2 regions of the Kurthia sp. ISK08 genome follow, and region 1 is predicted to be linked to the other one. Evidence: riboswitches for the same ligand, from Rfam matches in the RefSeq annotation. Region 1 holds a riboswitch; the other holds the start of a gene.
What was found. Region 1 has a riboswitch for S-adenosylmethionine ahead of metA (homoserine O-succinyltransferase). Riboswitches for the same ligand answer to the same signal wherever they lie in the genome.

Region 1 (5,360 bases):
GAACTCACCACTTACATCTGAATGTGTTGAAATATAATCCGTTGTAAAAGTCATCTGTATATAATAATACGAATCTTTGTTACCTAGTACTTTTGCTTTCGCAACTTCTTTTCCATCATTACTTAAAGTAAAGTCAAATTGATTCACAATAATAAATTCTTTTGGGATTGAGAAGTTTAAAACATCTCCTTTTTCAAACGTATTATCAGGTAAGTTCCACTGATAATCTAAATCGTATGTTTTTCCAACTTCTAATGTCCCGTTATTTTCAATAACTGTTCCTGAGGGCGTCCTCATTTCAACATCTGTAACATATTGATCACCATTAAATATAACAGCCTTTGTTGCATTATCATCTCCTGCTGCAAATACATAGGGGTTAATTAATAGCGTCGAAATTAAACATAAGCTACAGAGTATACTGAGCCATTTTTTCATACATAACGCTCCCTTTCATAAATTTCTTTAACTTACAATGTCTAAGAATGTATTCCCCTATTCATATTTACAGAAAACATTCAAATTACTATAATCCAACATTTTTTGGTGATATACTTCATTTAAGGTTAATTTTGTGCGATTTTTAAGATATAATATATTTTTCCTAGTTATTTAGTTTTAATATATATATGGCTATATTTTTCTTAATCTAAAAAGAAAAGACTTCATTCCTAATAATTCTGAATGAAGTCTTTTTATTTTATTCAATAATTGGACAGTGCATCGCTTCTTTGGCTTCTGTCCAATGAACGGAATAGCCTTTTCCTTTTGCACAAAATACTGAATTTGAACTGTACTCAGGGTCAGCATCTTTTTGATACGCCATTTGCTCTATTACTTCCTCTGCATTATGACACACATCATAACCATCAACACGGAGTTGCAGACTACCTCGACCATTCGTTGAAGCAGCAAACTGAATTGGATAGTCACGCATCGTTGCGACTGGCGCAAGCCCTGTCATATACACCTGTTCACCCATAAATTGTGGTTCATCTACTTGTGCATGACGATTCGTTACATCTGTGACAATGCGTCCAAATAGTTCATGATGCACCTTCAATGAAAATGAATAATACGGTTCAAGTAATTGATTTTCAGCTTGTTCTAATCCTTGACGCAAGGCACGTAATGTCGCTTCTCTAAAATCACCACCTTCTGTATGTTTCGGATGCGAACGTCCTGTTAAAATCGTTACACGTAAATCAGTGATTTCAGAGCCTGTTAAAATACCACGATGCTTTTTTTCAATGAGTGATTGCTGAATCATATTTTGCAGTCCGATTGCTAAATCATTCGGGTGGCACTTGCTCATTACTTCAATTCCAGCTCCACGTTCATTTGGTTCGATTTGTAAATGCACTTCTGCATAATGCTTTAACGGTTCAAAATGGCCGTATCCTCGTACCGTCTGTTGAATCGTCTCTTTATAGATAATTGTCGGTTCTGTAAATGCAATTTGCTCGCTAAAGCGTTCTTCAAAAATTTGCTGTAGCACTTCTAATTGAATCTCACCCATAATATGAAGTGTTATTTTCTGTATTTCTTCTTGCCACGTCACACTAAGTGCTGGATCTTCTGCTTCTAACAAACGACAATATGCTAGTAACTCTTTTGGATGTAAGGCGCCTTCATAAACAATTTGTGTACGCATCGTTGGACGCAAATCTATTTCATAAGAAGGCGTAAATTCACCTACTCCCATACCAACTTTTGCTTCTTTCAAACCAATTATCGCTACCGTATCACCTGCTTCCGCTCGCTGTAATTCCTCAAATTTTTTACCGTGATATTTACGAATTTGTGTGATTTTAAACCAATTCCCACCACAGCGTACATCGTCTCTTACTTTCAACGAACCTTGATGAATTTTTATAAAAGCCATACGTTGATTTTGTTCAATGTGACGAATTTTATAAATCATTCCTTGTAACTCTCCCGATTTATGCTGTGGCTGGAGCAATGTATCTAGCACTTCTAATGCAAAATCGATGCCTTCATCTTTTAATGCTGAGCCATATAAAATCGGTGAAAGTTCTTGTACCATAAAAGCTTTTGAAAGCCTTTTTTGCCATTCGCTTTCGGATAAACTTTCTTCTAAATAGTCTTCTAAATATTGCTCATCTCGTCCTGCAAATTCTTCTATTCCTGTTGCCCAGTCATGAAATGGTAGTGCATATTCCATTAATTCTTGTTGAATTTCTTCTGTCACTGTTGCTGCATTGGCACTAATTAAATCCATTTTATTAACGAAAAACAGTGTAGGAATACGATATTTTCTTAGTAAACGATAAACTGTTTCTGTATGTCCCTGTACACCGTCTGTTCCGTTTAATAGAAGAATTGCCCCATCCAGTGCCATAATCGAACGCTCCATCTCTGCCGCGAAGTCGACATGTCCTGGTGTGTCAATCACCGTATAATCATTTTCTCGATATGTAAATGTTGCCTGTTCCGCAAAAACGGTAATGCCACGCTGTTGTTCAATCTCATGCAAATCTAAATGTGCATTTTGATGATCGACACGCCCAATGGTGCGAATACTTTTCGTATGAAAAAGTAATTGCTCTGAAAAGGTGGTCTTCCCTGCATCTACATGTGCTAAAATACCAATTGTTTTCTTCATTGTCTTTCCTCATTTCTTATCAAAGCGTCTCTACTATGAATTATATCATGTCCAATAATAAAACCATCTTCTTTCGAATATACACGAAAAAAGATGGTTTGCTGTTTATTCCCATTCATACGGTGTTTCTTGGTACACATAGTAATTCAACCAATTGGAGAATAATAGATGCGTGTGTGAACGCCAACGATTCAACGGTTTTTTCGTTGGGTCGTCGTTCGGGAAATAGTGTTTTGGTACTTGCGGTTCGATGCCCTTTGCAACATCACGATCATATTCTTGCTTTAATGTATCTGCATCATATTCTAAATGACCTGTAATCATAATTTGTTTTTCATCACGCGATACGATAATAAATGCCCCTGCTTCGTCTGATTCAGACACGAGTTCTAAATCAGGATGGTTTAAAATAGCCTCTCTTGAAACAGAGGTATTACGTGAATGTGGTGCTGTATATACATCATTAAATCCGCGAATTAACTTAACGGTACTATCATGCACGATGTGATCGAACACACCCGAACATTTTGAAGGTAATGTATATTTTCCAATACCATAATGATAGTAGAGTGCCGCTTGTGCGCCCCAACAAATATTCAAAACAGACGTGACATTTGTTTTCGTCCATTCCATAATCTCGACCATCTCATCCCAAAAATCAACTTCATGGAATTCAAATAATTCAATTGGCGCTCCTGTAATAATCATACCGTCAAATTTACGGTGTTTTACATGTTCAAACGTCGTATAAAATGACTCTAAATGATTTTTACTAACATTTTTTGATTCATGTGTCGCCGTATTTAAAAACGTAACATTTACTTGAAGTGGTGTATTTCCTAAAAGACGAAGTAATTGTAACTCGGTCTTTTCTTTTTCAGGCATTAAGTTAAAAATTAAAATATTTAACGGACGAATGTTCTGGCTTGTCGAACGCACTTCGTCCATAATGAAAATCTTTTCCTCTTTTAAAATTTCAGTTGCTGGTAGCCCACTTGGTATATTGATTGGCATGATGAAACTCCCCCTTTAAATATAAAAAAACCTCACTCTTTGATAAGAATGAGGCTACACATATGTATCCGACTCTTATCTATCAGAAGCATAATGGAGCTTCCGTAGGAATTAGCACCTTTCTGTTTTAAACAGAGGTTGCTGAAGCGTCATCGGGCCATTCCCTCGGCTTCTCTTGATAAGACAATATTGAATTATTAACTATCATAGCAGAACCATACTTTAATAGCAAACATTTCTGATAATTCAATAAAATCTCTCTTTTAAAAACGTAAATAGTGTTTTTAGCCAAATACAATATGGTAAAATAAAGAAGAAATAAGCGAATTAAAGGAGTGACACAACATGATGACGATGCATCGTTCAACATTAATGAATCAATTTCCGAAAGCCATTTTCGGTAGTTTAAAAGCTGCTGCAAAAAAGAAAGCGGCAACAGGCACAAAAATTATTGATTTAAGTTTGGGAAGTCCTGACTTACCACCTGCTCAAATTGTGCGAGAAGAATTAGCAAAACAAGCTGAAAAGGCTGATAGTTATGGCTATACGCTCGGTGGAACGGAGCGATTTCATGAAGCAGTTGCCAACTATTATCAACGTCGTAGTGGCGTGGAATTAGATCCACAAACAGAGATCATTCAAACGATGGGTTCTCAGGAAGGACTTGTGCACTTACCGCTCGCATTTTGTGATCCAGGAGACATTGTACTCACAACGGACCCTGCCTATGTAGCTTATGCAGCAGGCATTCATCTCGCAAAATGTGAAGCGTATGCGATGCCATTAACAGCTGAACATCAGTTTTTACCTGATTTTGATGCCATTCCAGAAGATATTTGTGCACGTGCGAAAATGCTCATTTTAAATCTTCCAGGGAATCCCGTTCCAGCAATGCCTTCTGTCGCATTCTTTGAAAAGGCGATTGCTTTTGCGAAAAAACATAACTTAATCGTCATTCACGATGCCGCCTACTCAGAATTCTATTTTGAAGGTACAAAGCCGCTTAGCTTTTTAGAAGTACCAGGTGCAAAAGAAGTGGGTGTCGAGATTAATTCACTTTCTAAGAGCTTTAGTCTTGCAGGCGCTCGTATTGCGTATATCGTTGGAAACGCTTCCGTCATTGAAACATTGGGCGAACTCAAATCACACCTTGATTATGGTACATTCCGTCCAATTCAAGATGCGGCATGTGTTGCACTCGACAATGCGGAATCAATTACAGATGAATTGCGTACCATTTTTTCGACAAGACATCGTGTACTATCAGAAGGTCTTGAAGCAATCGGCTGGGAACTCGCACCATCAGCTGGTGGTATGTTCGTTTATGCGAAGTATCCGCAACAACAAATGGATGACAAAGAATTTGTCTATCATGTCATTGAACAAACAGGCGTTGTCCTTGTACCCGGTTCAATCTTCGGTGCATCGGGCAGAAACCATGTACGCATCGCACTCGTTCAAGATGAAAAACTATTACAAGAAGCTGTTTCAAGACTCGCAACTTTATAAACAGAAAAAGTCTGAATCCCATCATCAATAAGGATTCAGACTTTTTATTATTCAAGCGGTGTTTCAGGTTCTGGTTGTAACAGGTCAACAGGTGCTTTTTTACGTTGTGTAAAGTAATACATAAGCATGACTGCCGCTACAATGACTGCTGTAAAGAGAATTTGAGAGCGCATACTTGGAATAAAGAACATCGCTACAGCAAGTCCTCCTA
Region 2 (5,360 bases), on a different contig from region 1:
AATAACGTTCATTTCATGTGTAATTAATAAAATCGTAATGCCAAGTTCACGATTGATTTTTAGGAGTAAATCTAAAATTGAATCCGTCGTTTCTGGGTCAAGTGCTGAAGTCGCTTCATCGCTTAATAAAATAGTCGGTTCAAGTGATAGGGCGCGTGCAATCGCGACACGTTGTTTCTGCCCGCCAGAAAGTTGAGCAGGATAGTTCGTTGCGCGGTCTTCTAAACCAACAATTTGTAGGTATTTTTGTACACGTGCATCTAATTCTTTTTTCGGTACACCCGCTAGCTTTAATGGAATCGCGATATTTTCATACACTGTGACTGTTTTTAATAAGTTAAAGTGTTGGAAAATCATACCGACTTTACTGCGTACTTTACGCAAACCAGATGCCGATAACTTCGTTAAATCTTTCCCATCGATTAGAACTTGTCCTTTTGATGGTTGTTCAAGTAGATTCACACAACGAATTAATGTACTTTTACCAGCACCACTATAGCCAATAACACCATGAATTTCTCCAGCAGGTACTGTAAGATTGACATCTCTTACAGCAGTTACGACTTTTTTATTTGAAACGAAATTTTTCTCAATATTTTTCAGCTCAATCATAGATGACTCCTCCTTTTCAATCTAACCGTTTACTTATCGAATACAGGGATTACTGCACCGTCAAATTCATCTTCAATGAATTTTTTCACTGTCTCTGAGTGATAAGCTTTAACGAATTTTTTCACATCTGCGTCATTTTTATGTGATTCTTCTACAACAATTGCGTTAATATGTGGTGAATCTGTATTTTCACGTAGTAGCGCTGTTTTTGGATCAATGCCTGCTTCTAAAACGAAGTTCGTATTAATCATTGCTGCATCTACTTCGTCTAATTGACGTGGTAATTGTGAAGCTTCTAGTTCTACAAATTTAAATTTATTTTTGTTTTCTGCAATATCTTTCGGTGTTGCCAATTTATCGCCCGTATCTTTTAGAGAAATAACTTTTTTACTTGCTAGTACTTGTAAGGCACGATCACCATTCGCCGCATCATTTGGAATTGCGATTGTTGAACCCGCTTTTAAATCTTCTAATTTCTTCACTTTTTTCGAATATAAACCCATTGGCGTTAAAATTGTTGTACCAACTGATACAAGGTTTTCATTTTTCTCTTTGTTGAAGTTCGCTAAGAAAGTTAGTGTTTGGAAACTGTTTGCATCCAAGTCGCCTTCTACAAGAGAAGTATTCGGTAATACATAATCAGAGAATGCTTTAATCTCAACATCTAAACCATCTTTTTTCGCTACTTCGGCTGCTTTTTTTGCGATTTCTTCGTGTGGTCCGCCCGTTACACCTAATACTAATTTGTTATCTTCGGCTGCTGCTTGGCTATCTTCTGTCTTCTTCCCACATGCTGCTAAAACTGATGCTGATAATACAAGTGATAATACGATTCCTGTTGCTTTTTTCATAAATAAAACGCTCCTTTTTGTATGTAGCATATAAAAAAACCTCTCTTAACAAAAAGAGAGGTGAAAGTGTTGGTTTTACCTCTCTTATCTATCAAGATTGTGTCATCTTGCTGGAATTAGCACCTTTCACAATACCGATGTATTGGAAGGTTGCCGAGCTTCATAGGGCCAGTCCCTCAGCTACTCTTGATAAGAGATTTTATATTTTTATATAACTATTTGATATATTCAATCTATAGCTAATTTTCAGTAAAGTCAAACATTATTTTCTTGAGAAAACAAAATTAATGCACTTTCGAGCGGAAAACAGTCGAAAATTCAGGTAGATGTGCAATACGTTCTACAGCTTCAACTAATCGTTCAGGCGATACGAGTAAACCAACGCGAACGTAACCCTCGCCATGTAGACCGAATCCGTTACCTGCTGCAACTGCAACAGAAGCTTTCTCTAAGAGAAGATCTGCAAAAGCTTCACTCGTATAACCTTCAGGCACTTTTAACCAAGCAAAAAAACTACCTGCAGGTGCAGTGACAGACCATCCAACCTTTGAACATGCTTGAATCAGTGCTTCACGACGAGCTTCATATACAGCCAATTGTTCTTCTACACAATCTTGTGGACCTGTTAATGCATGTGCTGCGGCAACTTGAATCGCTGGGAAAATGCTGCAATAAAGATGATCTTGTAGCAAATTAAGTCCTGCAATCACTTCTTTATTCCCGACAGCAAAGCCAACACGCCATCCTGCCATATTATACGTTTTCGATAAGGTATAAAATTCAACACCGATCTCTTTTGCACCCTCTGTTTGTAAAAAGCTAGATGGTTTTACATCATCAAAACCAAGCGCTCCATAAGCGAAGTCATGCATAACAACGAAGTCATGTTGTTTTGCAAGCTGTACCGTTTCTTCAAAAAATGCAGGTGTCGCTGTAGCACCTGTAGGATTATTCGGGTAATTCAAATACATCAATTTTGCACGTTCTAAAATATCAGGTGCAATTTCCGCATAATCAGGTAAAAACTGATTTTCAGCAAGAAGTGGCATCGTTTCAAAGTTTACATGACTAAGTGCGACACCTGATAAATAGTCGGGATAGCCAGGATCAGGAAGTAACATGGTATCGCCAGCATTTAAGAGTGTCATCGGCAGTTCTACTAGACCAGCTTTCGCACCGAATAGCACAGCGACTTCTGTTTCAGCATCGAGTGTTACATCATATTCACGTTTATAAAATGTCACAATCGCCTCTTTTAATTCATCAATTCCACGAAACGGTGAATATTTATGATTCGCGACATCGGCTGTTGCCTCTTGCATCGCCTTGACGATATGAGGAGGTGTCGGGCGGTCTGGATTTCCCTGACCTAAATTAATAATATCGTGACCTTCTGCAACTTTTTCGGCTACACGTTTTGCGAGTTTCGCGAAAAATTGTTCAGGTAATTGTTTGAGTAAATCAGAATAAGGCATTTGGTTGCCTCCTTTGGCTTTTTTGTTATGATAGAGAAAGAAATATTCTGAATAGTAGAAGTTTTATCGTGAATCATAATACTTTTCAGAAAAAAAGTCTAGGTGGTGGAGAGATGAAATTAGGTTGTATTCAGCTACAAGTTGCTTTTGGCGATGTTGAAAAAAATTTTTCTCGTGTGGAAGAATTAATTCGAGAAGCTGCAAATAAAGGGGCGGAAATTGTCATTCTACCAGAGATGTGGAATACGAGTTATGCACTTGAAAAACTTGAAGGTCTTGCGGATGTTGACGGAGAAAGAACAAAAGCCTTTTTATCACAATTAGCAAAAGAATTGCATGTTCATATTGTGGGCGGTTCAGTCGCAACGAAAAAGGGCGACAAATTCTATAATACGATGCTCGTCTACAATAATGAGGGTGAGCTAGTAGGCGAATACGATAAAGCACACTTATTCCGCTTGATGGATGAACACTTGCATCTATCTTCTGGTAACACACAAAATAATTTCAAACTGGGTGATTTAGATGCGGCAGGTGTGATTTGCTACGATATTCGTTTCCCAGAATGGTTACGTCTACACGCATTAAACGGCGCAAAAGTATTATTCGTTTCAGCGCAGTGGCCAACTGCACGAATTGATCATTGGAAAACATTATTACAAGCACGTGCAATTGAAAATCAATGTTTTGTAGTAGCAGTCAATCGCATTAGTCGCAATAAAGATAACTTTAACGGACAGTCGATGGTAATCGAACCATGGGGTGAAATTTTATGGACTGGTGGAGAAGATGAGGAATTAGCGATTGTCGACGTTGATTTTTCAAAAGTTGATGAAGTGCGCACACGTATTCCAGTCTATGATGATCGCAGACCAGAATTGTATCAAGATGTATTGAAATAAAAAATGAAGCTAGGGCTGATACGTCCTAGCTTTTTCTTTTGAAAGAGGGAGATATGAACATGAAAGAAGTAAAGCTTTTAAAGGCGATTGAATTAAGGAAGTTAGGACAGAAAGAGGAGTCAAATCAGATTTTGCAAAAACTAGCTGATGAATACCCAGCAGATGCAATCATTCAATACCAGTGTGCATGGAGTTTTGATGTTCTGGGACAAGAAATAGCAGCAGTTCCTTTTTATGAAAAAGCGATTGCACTTGGATTACCCGAGGAAGATTTACAAGGTGCTTACATCGGTCTAGGTAGTACGTATCGTACACTCGGGGAATATGAAAAATCACATCATACTTTTTTAAAAGGATTACAGTTATTTCCACGAAATCAAGCAATTCATGTATTCCATGCGATGACTTTATATAATTTAGAACGCCATGAAGAAGCAATGAATCGCTTATTAACAAGTTTAGTAGAGACAACGAATGATGAAGAAATAAAAAGTTATGAAAAAGCGATTCGATTTTATAGCCAACAATTGAATCGCATATGGTCATAACGCGCTACTTAGAGATTCGATTTTGTTTATTTTCTTGTATTTTGTTCGTTACATCGAGTAGTCTTTTCGCTAGTTTTGGCTCGATAATCTCATAAACTGTATCAGTATCTTGTGTTGGGATTGTTATGTAGCTATTTTCATAAATGAAAAGTTGAAAAGAGCCACCAACACCTGAGAATGAAATACTTGTGTAGTTTTTAGGGTCTTTGATTTTTGCTTTTTTTACAGACATTGATTCTACTAAAGAAAGTAGCGCGGAAGAATCATTTGAAGTAATTTGATAAATTTGATCTTCAGGTGAAATGAGTGTATTTGCTTTTACTTTAGAGAGTTGAATGTTATTTAGAATATCGTGTTGTAAGGATTGTTCTTTCGGTGTTTTGGCTACGACCACATAGGCAGTTAAGCTAACACATAAAAGAATTAGGATGAAAAATATTTTTTTCATATTTTGACACCTCCTATTATAAAATACCATAAAAAGGAATCTCGCTGAAATTTCAGCGAGATTCCTTTTTTATACACTCAAACAAAATGGTAAATTAAATGTTTTGCTTGGCTTTAATTTTTCAAAGAGATGATAGAGCATATAGTATTCAATACCGCGCGTTCTTTTCAGTGCATTGGAAGAGCGACGTGTAAATTCATCGAGTTGTTGTTTAGAGAATGCTTGCAATGCGAGAAGTGTATCTCTGCGCCATTTACTTTGAAGGCGATGGATATAATCACTCGCTTTCGCGTGATTCCCACGTTCGATTTCAATTTGTGCCAAAGTATAATAACGAATTTCTGCTTTTTGAATTTTCTCTGCTTCAAAAAAAGCTGCATCATAGCGTTTTTCTAACAGTAATAACAGTGATTTGAAATAAGGATATTCTTGTTCATACACAGGGTTTTGTAATAATTGTTCGAGGATTTTTTTCTGTTGAGGAGCACCATCGTGAATAGCGATATAAAAATGTGAGTAGAGAG

Region 2: linked by a shared signal. The riboswitch ahead of ACKVQX_RS10990 (MetQ/NlpA family ABC transporter substrate-binding protein) and the one ahead of metA (homoserine O-succinyltransferase) in region 1 are both predicted to bind S-adenosylmethionine.

Annotation. Positions count from the first base shown of each region.
Region 1 covers NZ_JBJXHL010000003.1:166,528-171,887, reverse strand. The annotation lists gene ACKVQX_RS07435 (Cna B-type domain-containing protein) at 1-438, opposite strand, end outside; gene ACKVQX_RS07430 (GTP-binding protein) at 701-2,626, opposite strand; gene metA (homoserine O-succinyltransferase) at 2,732-3,640, opposite strand; SAM riboswitch class I at 3,713-3,825, opposite strand; gene ACKVQX_RS07420 (aminotransferase class I/II-fold pyridoxal phosphate-dependent enzyme) at 3,989-5,149, shown strand; gene ACKVQX_RS07415 (amino acid permease) at 5,197-5,360, opposite strand, start outside.
Region 2 covers NZ_JBJXHL010000005.1:181,567-186,926, forward strand. The annotation lists gene ACKVQX_RS10985 (methionine ABC transporter ATP-binding protein) at 1-612, opposite strand, end outside; gene ACKVQX_RS10990 (MetQ/NlpA family ABC transporter substrate-binding protein) at 642-1,463, opposite strand; SAM riboswitch class I at 1,545-1,659, opposite strand; gene ACKVQX_RS10995 (pyridoxal phosphate-dependent aminotransferase) at 1,748-2,938, opposite strand; gene ACKVQX_RS11000 (carbon-nitrogen family hydrolase) at 3,052-3,840, shown strand; gene ACKVQX_RS11005 (tetratricopeptide repeat protein) at 3,900-4,388, shown strand; gene ACKVQX_RS11010 (hypothetical protein) at 4,393-4,836, opposite strand; gene ACKVQX_RS11015 (hypothetical protein) at 4,906-5,360, opposite strand, start outside.